Regions from separate parts of the Mesorhizobium sp. M4A.F.Ca.ET.020.02.1.1 genome, predicted to be linked through region 1. Evidence: riboswitches for the same ligand, from Rfam matches in the RefSeq annotation. Region 1 holds a riboswitch; the other holds the start of a gene.
The links. A riboswitch is a leader RNA that binds a small molecule or an ion and turns the genes downstream of it on or off. The one in region 1 is predicted to bind cobalamin.
Positions count from the first base shown of each region.

Region 2: another riboswitch for cobalamin. It lies ahead of EN742_RS12075 (aromatic ring-hydroxylating dioxygenase subunit alpha); the one in region 1 lies ahead of EN742_RS12635 (CbtB domain-containing protein).

Region 1 is NZ_RZOI01000153.1:4,474-8,918, forward strand. Features, by position in the region: gene EN742_RS12630 (gamma-glutamylcyclotransferase) at 123-815, shown strand; cobalamin riboswitch at 880-1,074, shown strand; gene EN742_RS12635 (CbtB domain-containing protein) at 1,111-1,290, shown strand; gene EN742_RS12640 (CbtA family protein) at 1,306-2,106, shown strand; gene cobU (bifunctional adenosylcobinamide kinase/adenosylcobinamide-phosphate guanylyltransferase) at 2,099-2,614, shown strand; gene cobO (cob(I)yrinic acid a,c-diamide adenosyltransferase) at 2,616-3,230, shown strand; gene cbiB (adenosylcobinamide-phosphate synthase CbiB) at 3,231-4,208, opposite strand; gene cobD (threonine-phosphate decarboxylase CobD) at 4,207-4,445, shown strand, end outside.
Region 2 is NZ_RZOI01000142.1:4,007-8,451, forward strand. Features, by position in the region: gene EN742_RS12075 (aromatic ring-hydroxylating dioxygenase subunit alpha) at 1-929, opposite strand, end outside; cobalamin riboswitch at 1,047-1,250, opposite strand; gene EN742_RS12080 (DUF680 domain-containing protein) at 1,753-1,959, shown strand; gene EN742_RS12085 (DUF680 domain-containing protein) at 2,028-2,237, shown strand; gene EN742_RS12090 (DUF680 domain-containing protein) at 2,319-2,558, shown strand; gene ugpC (sn-glycerol-3-phosphate ABC transporter ATP-binding protein UgpC) at 2,654-3,766, opposite strand; gene EN742_RS12100 (alpha-glucosidase) at 3,799-4,445, opposite strand, start outside.

The DNA.
Region 1 (4,445 bases):
CTGAATGGTCCAGCCGACACCCGGGCAGGATGTTTGTCAATCGCTCGCGCCGTGGCCATTGTGGCACGCAATCGCCGCCCCTAAGGTCGGCGCTTCACAAGTCGGGTGCCCAGGGACAGTTCATGCCGCCAAGGACAATGTCGCTCACCGAGGAGCTGGTCGCGCGCTGCTTTCGCGTCGTCGAGGACAGCGGGCCTGATCCCAACGCGATGCATCTGGACGATGCCGACTATGATGCGATGCTGGACACGCTGGAGGCTGAGCTGCCTGGCAGCGAGCCGCTCTGGCTGTTCGGCTACGGGTCGCTGATCTGGAAGCCCGAGATCGACCATGTCGAAGAGCGGGTAGCGGTCGCGCGCGGCTGGCACAGATCCTTCTGCATGAAGATGACGCGCTGGCGCGGCACCAGGGAGCAGCCTGGCCTGATGATGGCGCTGGACCGGGGCGGGCAGTGCAAGGGCGTCGCCTTCAGGCTTGGCGATGCCGACCGGCGCCAGCAGCTCGACAAGGTCTTGCGGCGCGAGGTGACGCTGAAGCCGACCAGCTACCATCCGCGCCTGCTCAACCTTTCGAGCGATGGTGGCACGTTGCGGGCGCTGGCCTTCGTCATCAACCGCAAGGGCACAACCTATGCCGGCCCGCTTGAGGAAAAAGAGGTGGTCGAAAGGCTGGCGACGTCCTGCGGGCACTGGGGATCGGGCGCAGACTATCTTTACAACACGGTGAAGAACCTGGAGCAGCGCGGCATCCATGACAGCCATCTGTGGCGGCTGCAGCATCTGGTTGCTGAACGAATTGCCGCGTCGGACAGCTAGGCCCGGTGGCGCATTTGCGCTGGTGGCCGCCGGAATTTGGTTTGCCGGGCGCGACGATTCTGCCTATAGTCCTGCCGTCGTCGGTTCCGTTTTTGGAGCCAAGAGGGAATGCGGTGAGGGCGAATTCGTCCAATGCCGTGGCTGCCCCCGCAACTGTGTGCGGTAGTCCTCTCCAAGACCACTGAGGAAATTCCTCGGGAAGGTGGGGAAGGGCGCTGATCCGCGAGCCAGGAGACCTGCCGGCGACAGAAACGTTGAATTCTATGCCCTCGGGTGGAGGGCGAAAGGACAAGACATGACGACCGCTTCCGTCTCCCTCGGCACCTCCGTCTCCTCGCAGTCGCGCTTCATGCAGCTGGCCATGGCCGCGTTGCTCGGCATTTTCGTCGTCGGCTTTGTCGGCTTCTCGCATCTCGATGCCGTCCACAATGCCGCTCACGACTACCGCCACTCGATGGCCTTTCCCTGCCACTGACAAGGGCCTGACATCATGAACCTGTTTCGCAACGTCGTGTTCATCGCGGCGATCGCAGGGCTCGTGGCCGGCGTTGTTCTCGCTTGCCTGCAGGCCTATGCAACCGTGCCGCTGATCCTCAAGGCCGAAGTCTACGAACAGGCCGGCGGCGGCCATCATCATGATCATGCCGCGGCGCCTGCCGAGACCGGCAACGCCATGAGCTCCGCCGCTCCGGCCGGAAATGCCATGAGTTCCGTGGCGCCGGCTCCGGCCGAAGCGGCCGCGCCAGCGGAAGACGAGGGCTGGGCACCGGCCGACGGCTTCGAGCGTTTCGCCTTCAACGTCGTCGCCAACATCGTCACCGGCATCGGCTTCGCGCTGATCCTGGTCGCGGTTTCGGAATTCGCCGGCGGCATCGGCAGCTGGCGCCAGGGCGTGTTCTGGGGGCTCGCCGGCTTTGCCGTGTTCACCCTGGCCCCCGGCCTCGGCCTGCCGCCGGAACTGCCGGCGATGCCGGCGGCCGAACTCCTGCCGCGCCAGATCTGGTGGACGGCGACAGCGGTCGCGACCGCCGCCGGACTCGGCCTGATCGCCTTCCGCAAATCGCTGCCGCTGGCGATCCTGGCCGTAGCCCTGATCGTCGCGCCGCACATCGTCGGCGCGCCGCAGCCGGAAAGCTTCAAGACGCCGATTCCCGAAGGCCTGCATCACCAGTTCGTGGTCGCCGTGACACTCACCGATCTGGTGTTCTGGCTGGTGCTGGGTGCCGCCGTCGGCGTGGTGCGCGGCCGCTTCACCGGCACGGCCACCAGCCTGCGCGACAGCTTTGCCTGATCGCAGGGGACTGACCTTCATCATCGGCGGTGCGCGCTCCGGCAAGAGGGCGCATGCCGAAACCCTGGTGACGGCGAGTCCCTCGCCATGGGCTTACATCGCCACCGCGGAAGCCTATGACGATGAGATGCGCGAGCGCATCGCGCTGCATCGGGCGCGTCGCGGCGAGGGCTGGGCGACGGTCGACGCGCCGCTCGATCTTGCCGCCGCGATCGAGGCGCTGCCTGACCACGAACCCGTCTTGATCGACTGCCTGACTCTGTGGCTGACCAATCATATGCTGGCCGAGCGCGACCTCGATGCGGAATGCCGGCGGCTTGTGGATGTTCTATCGCGGCCGCGCGGGCCGTGGTTCGTGGTGTCCAACGAGGTTGGCCTGGGCATCGTGCCCGACAATGCGCTGGCGAGGCGGTTTCGCGATGCCGCCGGCCGGCTCAACCAGCAGGTCGCCGCCGTCGCCGATACGGTGCTGCTGATGGTGGCCGGTCTGCCGCTGAAAGTGAAGTGAGATGACCGAGACTGATGACAAGGATGCCGAGCGCCATCGCGCCAAGATGGCCAAGCGCAAGGCTGTTCAGGACGCCGAGGTGGCGGCAAAGACGATCGAGAAGGGACTGCTGATCGTCAACACCGGACCGGGCAAGGGCAAGACTACGGCCGCCTTCGGGCTGGCGCTCAGGATGCTCGGCTACGGCAAGCGTGTCGGCGTCGTCCAGTTCATCAAGGGCAAATGGCAGACCGGCGAGAAGGACGCCTTTGCCGCCTTCGGCGACCGCGTCGTGTGGCATGCGATGGGCGAGGGCTTCACCTGGGAGACGCAGGACCTGAAGCGCGACATCGCCGCCGCCGAGGCTGCCTGGGCAAAAGCACTGGAGCTGATGGCGGATCCGTCGATCAGCCTTGTCGTGCTCGACGAGCTCAACATCGCGCTGCGCTACGACTATCTCGATCTGGAAAAGGTCGTTGCCGCGCTGAAGGCGCGCCGTGCTGACCTGCATATCATCGTCACCGGCCGAAACGCCAAGCCGCTGCTGGTCGAGGCGGCCGATCTCGTCACCGAAATGGGGCTGACCAAGCATCATTTCTCGGCCGGCGTGAAAGCCCAGCAAGGCATCGAGTTCTGATCACATCGTCAGATAGATCAACAGCGCCGACAGGATGCCGAACAGCGCGATCAGCAGCCGGTCGGCCACCTGGTAGAGCTTCAGCGCCTGCCTGATGTCGAGGCTTTCCGCCTCGCGCCGGCCGCCTTCGCCCATGTAGGCATCCTCGACGACGACGCCGCTATAGCTGCGCGGGCCGGCCAGGGCGAGACCCAGCGCGCCGGCCATCGCCGCCTCCGGCCAGCCGGCATTGGGCGAACGGTGCTTCCTGGCGTCGCGCCGCATGGCCTGCCAGGCGTTGCGGGGGTCCGCGCCCTTGACGAAGAAGGCAGCCAGCACGATCAGCAGCCCGGTCAGCCGCGATGCCGGCAGGTTGATCCAGTCGTCGAAGCGCGCCGCCGCCCAGCCGAAGGCCTCATGGCGTGGCGTGCGGTGGCCGATCATGGAATCGGCGGTGTTGGCGGCCTTGTAGGCGACGCCGCCGGCCAGCCCGCAGACCCCGCTCCAGAAGGCCGGTGCGACGATGCCGTCGGAGAAATTCTCGGCCAGGCTTTCGATCGCCGCGCGGGAAACGCCTGCCTTGTCGAGCTTTTCGGGATCGCGACCGACGATGCGCGAGACGGCGATGCGGCCGAGCGTAAGGCCGCCGGTGTCGAGCGCGTCGGCCACGGCCTCGACATGCTCGGCCAGGCTCTTCTGCGACATCAGCGACGATGCCAGGATCGCGGTGATGATCAGGCCTACAGGAAACATCTGCCAGAGCAGGAGCTGCACGGCAAAGGCGATGGCCGCCGGCACCAGTACGATGACAAGCAGAGCCATGACGCCCCGGCGGCGACGCCGAGCGTCGGAATCAGTGGCGCGGTTGAGCGCGCGATCGAGAAAGGATATCAGCCTGCCGAACCAGGTGACGGGATGGCCGATGGCCCCGAACAGCCAGTCCGGGTAGCCGAGTGCCCGCTCAATGACCAATGACAGGAAGGCAATCAGTATCGACATGAAGCTTCTTGATGGAGCGATTGCGGCAGTGGATCACGGCGGATCCCTTGGCCGGGCGAGCGCGCTCTTCCCTCACGCGCCACGGCCTTTCGTCGATCTCTCGACGGGTATCAATCCGCACTCCTATCCAATTTTCGAATTGCCCGCCACCACCCTGTCGCGATTGCCGGAAGCGGCGCGGCTCGGCGAACTTCGCGCGGTCGCGGCCAGCGCCTATGGCGCGCCGTCGGCGGCGCA
Region 2 (4,445 bases), on a different contig from region 1:
TCGATCAGGATATGGTTCCAGGTCGTCGGATAGTGGTAATGCATCAACGTGCCGATGCGGTCCGCCGAGACGCTCGTGGATAGGTTCTTCCTCACCGCGCGCTTGCCGCTCATCGTATAGCTGACGGCATCGCGCAAGAGCGGCGCGCGGGTGGCGCGATACTGACCGGCGGGGTCGATGCGGAACTTGCTCGGCAGGCCCGCCGCCTCGCATTTCGCCCAATGCGCCTGCATCTCGGGATCGCTTTCGGCACCATGTACGCCGGTCACGGTCGGCGCCTCGGGAAAGGTCTTGCAGAGTTCGGGATGATTGCCGGCGCAGTGGTAGCACTCGCGGTTGTTTTCCCAGACCAGCTTCCAGTTGCCCTTCTCAACGATGGTCGATTCGAAAGCGACCTTCGCTTCGCTCAATCGATGCGGCAGGAGATAGGGTTCGATCATGGCGCGCATCGGCGCGAAATCGGCTGGCTGTTTCGCCAGGCAGATGAAGATGTAGCCGCCGACGCTCTCGCAGGTGACCGGCTTCAGGCCGAACTGGCTCTTGTCGAAGCCATCCGCCATCTGGCGGGCGAACAGCAGCCTGCCGTCGAGTTCGTAGGTCCATTGATGATAGGGGCAGACGAGCTTCGCCGCGGTGCCCTTCTCGGCGTTGCAGACGCGGCTGCCGCGATGGCGGCAGGAATTATGGAAGGCGTTGATCCTGCCTTGCTGGTCGCGGACCAGGACCACCGGATAATCGCCGATCTGCGCGGTGATGTAGCTGCCCGGCTTCGGCAATTCGCAATCGTGGCCGATGAACAGCCAGTCGCGATACCAGATTAGTTCCATGTCGAGCTTGAAGTAATCCGGGTCGGTGTAGAAAGGCTGTTCGAGCGAAAAGCCCTGCCTGCGGTTATGCAGGTGCCTCAGCATGTCGTTGCGCGCATCCATGTCCTGTCCCTCGCGTCGGTCGCATCAAGGACTGAACTGGTGGTGATGGAGAGGAACGGCGGCCACCGGCAGGGCCAGGCGCGCGCCATCCGCCTCTTGACCGCCCACCGCGATCAGTCGAGCCTAGAAATCTGGGGCTGGTTTCCGGGCTCTGGAGTGCCCTTGCGGGCGGGCGCGACACCTTCCCAGGCCAGATGGCCCAGTGGTCTCCCGTCGCGACTTGAACTCCACCACCGTTGCGGGGGCAGCGCCGGAATTTGACCGGCTTCCCAATTCTCCGTCCCGTCGTCACGGGTCGGCACCTGAGATGGCCTGATCTAATCACTAAGGCCGGCGGACCGTCGGTACGAAAACGACATCGCATCCGTGCGGGCGCGACACGCGTTTCGGGTTCGCGGCACGCTGGCGCCGAATTGCCGTCCTCGGGGGCGATCCGAATCGCGCGCTGGAAACGCCTTCATATCGACCGCTGACCGGGTCTGAATTGGTTAACAGTATAGAAAAGTGACCATTAGGAGATTCTAAAATCGAACCGAACGGTTCGTTTCTGTTGACAATGCGTGCAGGACGGTGTGAACGCAGATCTTCCAAATCGTCAACTGGGTCGATGGTCCATTCGGATAACATATTGATATTGCTTTACAATACAATACGTGTGGGAGGCCGTGGCACAATTTCAAGGTGCAGAGCCATGGTCCAGGCGAAACAACTTCGTGATTGGAAACCGGGAAGGGGCTCTCCCACATCGGGGCTGTCCGAACGACGCGCTTTCCTCCCAAGACACGCCGCTAGACGGACGGAAAAATATACTGGAGTACTAAAAATGAAAAAGATTGTTCTTACTGCCGCCGCCCTTCTGGCCATTTCCGGCAGCGCCTTTGCTGGTGGCAGCGACCACTACGGTTCGAACGGTGCCAATCAGCCCGCCGCTGCCGTCGACAGCTCGTACACGGCTTCGGTCAAGAAGTCGGAACCGGTCGCTCAGACGCCGGCACAGGGCTCGGACCGCAACCTGTTCGGCAACAACTAACACACGATCCCTGACCGCGGTGGGCGATGCCCGCCGCTCGGGATCCTCAGAAATTCAGGAACACTAAGATGAAGAAAATCATCCTTGCCACCGCAGCCCTCCTGGCCATCTCGGGCGGCGCTTTCGCAGCCGGCAGCGACCACTTCGGTTCTGACGGTGCCAACCAGCCGGCCACCGCGGTCGACAGCTCGTACACGGCTTCGATCAAGCAGTCGCAGCCGGCCGCCGAGAAGCCCGCCAACCAGGGCAGCGACCGCAACCTCTTCGGCAACAACTAGGCCGATCCGGACCACGCTCCAACGGAAGATGGACGCGGCGGACAGGCTCGCCGCTCCGATGCAGATTCAGGAGTACCAGAAATGAAGAAGATTGCTCTTACCGCCGCCGCACTTTTGATCGCCGCCGGCAGCGCCTATGCCCGCAATGACAATGTTGGCGGGACTGACATTAATCAGCGGCCGGCCGCCGCCGGCGTCGACACCACCCAGACGTCTTCGACGCGCGACACCAGCTCGCCGGTCTACAAGCTGCTAAACTCGTCGGGCGACGTTGAGAAGTCCGCCCCTCAGGGCAGCGATCGCAACCTGTTCGGCCGCTAACAGCCGGACAGAGCCGCCCATTCCGGTTCCACCGGCTGGCTGAATACCAGAGCGGCGGGCAGTGCCCGCCGCTCTTGTTTTGTCCAACGTGAAGTTCAGGCCGCCTTCGCTGCCGCCATGTGCAGCGTGAAGGAGTGGCCGTCCGCATCGAAGATGTGCAGGTCGCCGGCATCGGCGTTGAGCCGCAGCACAGCACCTCGCTTGACCTCGACATTGCCCGGCAGTTTCGTCACCAGCGGCAGGTCGGCGCGGCCGATGTCGACATAGACGAGTTGGACCTCGCCAAGCTGCTCGACATAGTCCACCGTTCCCTCGAACAGATACTCCGTGCCGGTAGCGATCGCCAGGTCTTCCGGCCGCACGCCGAAACTTACCGCCGCGCCATTCGCCGAGGCAGGGGTCGCGATCGGAACCGTCGCCTTGCGGCCGCCGACATGGCTGATGATGGTCGGATCGCCGGCCTTTTCGATCTTCGCCGGCAGAATGTTCATGGCCGGCGAGCCGATGAACTGGGCGACGAACAGATTGCCGGGCCGCTTATAGAGCTCCATCGGCGTGCCGACCTGCTCGATGCGGCCTTCCTTCAGCACCACGATCCGATCGGCCAGCGTCATCGCCTCGACCTGATCGTGGGTGACGTAGATCATCGTGGTGTTCGGCATTGATTCCTTCAGCTTGGCGATCTCGATGCGGGTGGCGACGCGAAGTGCCGCGTCGAGATTGGACAGCGGCTCGTCGAACAGGAACACTTTCGGATTGCGCACGATGGCGCGGCCAATGGCAACGCGCTGGCGCTGGCCACCCGACATCGCCTTGGGCAGCCGGTCGAGATATTTGGTCAACTGCAGGATCTCGGCCGCCTGCCGCACCCGCTTGTCGATCTCGGCCTTGCTTTCCTTGCCGATCTTCATCGAGAAGGCCATGTTGTCGTAGACGGTCATGTGCGGATAGAGTGCGTAGGACTGGAACACCATGGCGATGCCGCGTTTCGACGGCGGCACGTCGTTGACTACCTCGCCAGCGATCTTGAGCTCGCCCGACGTGATCTCCTCCAGCCCGGCGATGGACCTCAGCAAGGTCGACTTGCCGCAACCGGACGGGCCGACGAAGACGATGAACTCGCCCGACTTAATGTCGAGGTCGATGCCATGCAGGATGTTGAGATTGCCGTATGATTTCTTCACTTGCCTCAGCGTGACATCGGCCATGATTTCCTCCCAATGACGTCCGTTTCAAAAACTCAGTCGATGCGGCCGAACCAGGCGCCGTAGCCGCCAAGGCGGATGGAGCCGGCGCCAGCTTGGCTCGAAAAACCGTGCCCCGGCAAGGGCTGAAGCGAGCCGCCGCCGAGATCGACCTCGGCCGGCTCGCTGCCCAGGTTGAAGACGCAGACGACACGCTCATTGCCCTCGCGGCGGGTGAAGGCGACGGTGTCGCCCGCGCTTTCGATGAAGTCGATATCGCCCTTGGCCAGCGCCGGATGCTGGCGGCGGAAGGCGAGGAAGCGCCGGTAGTGCTCGAGCAGTGAGCTTGGGTCGCCCTGCTGCACGCTCACAGCCTGCGAAAGATGCTTGCCGGGCACCGGCAGCCAGGGCTTGGCCGCCGAGAAGCCGCCATTCTTGGCGGCGGCATCCCACACCATCGGCGTGCGGCAGCCATCGCGACCCTTGAATTCGGGCCAGAAGCGGATGCCGTAGGGATCCTGCAGGTCCTCGAACAAGAGTTCCGCCTCGCCGAGGCCGAGTTCCTCGCCCTGATAGAGGCAGACCGAGCCGCGCAGCGACATCAGCAGCGCCGAGATAACCTTGAGATAGGCGGTCGGATCGGCCTCGCTGGCGGCCCAGCGCGAGGCCGGCCGCATCACGTCGTGATTTGAGAAAGCCCAGC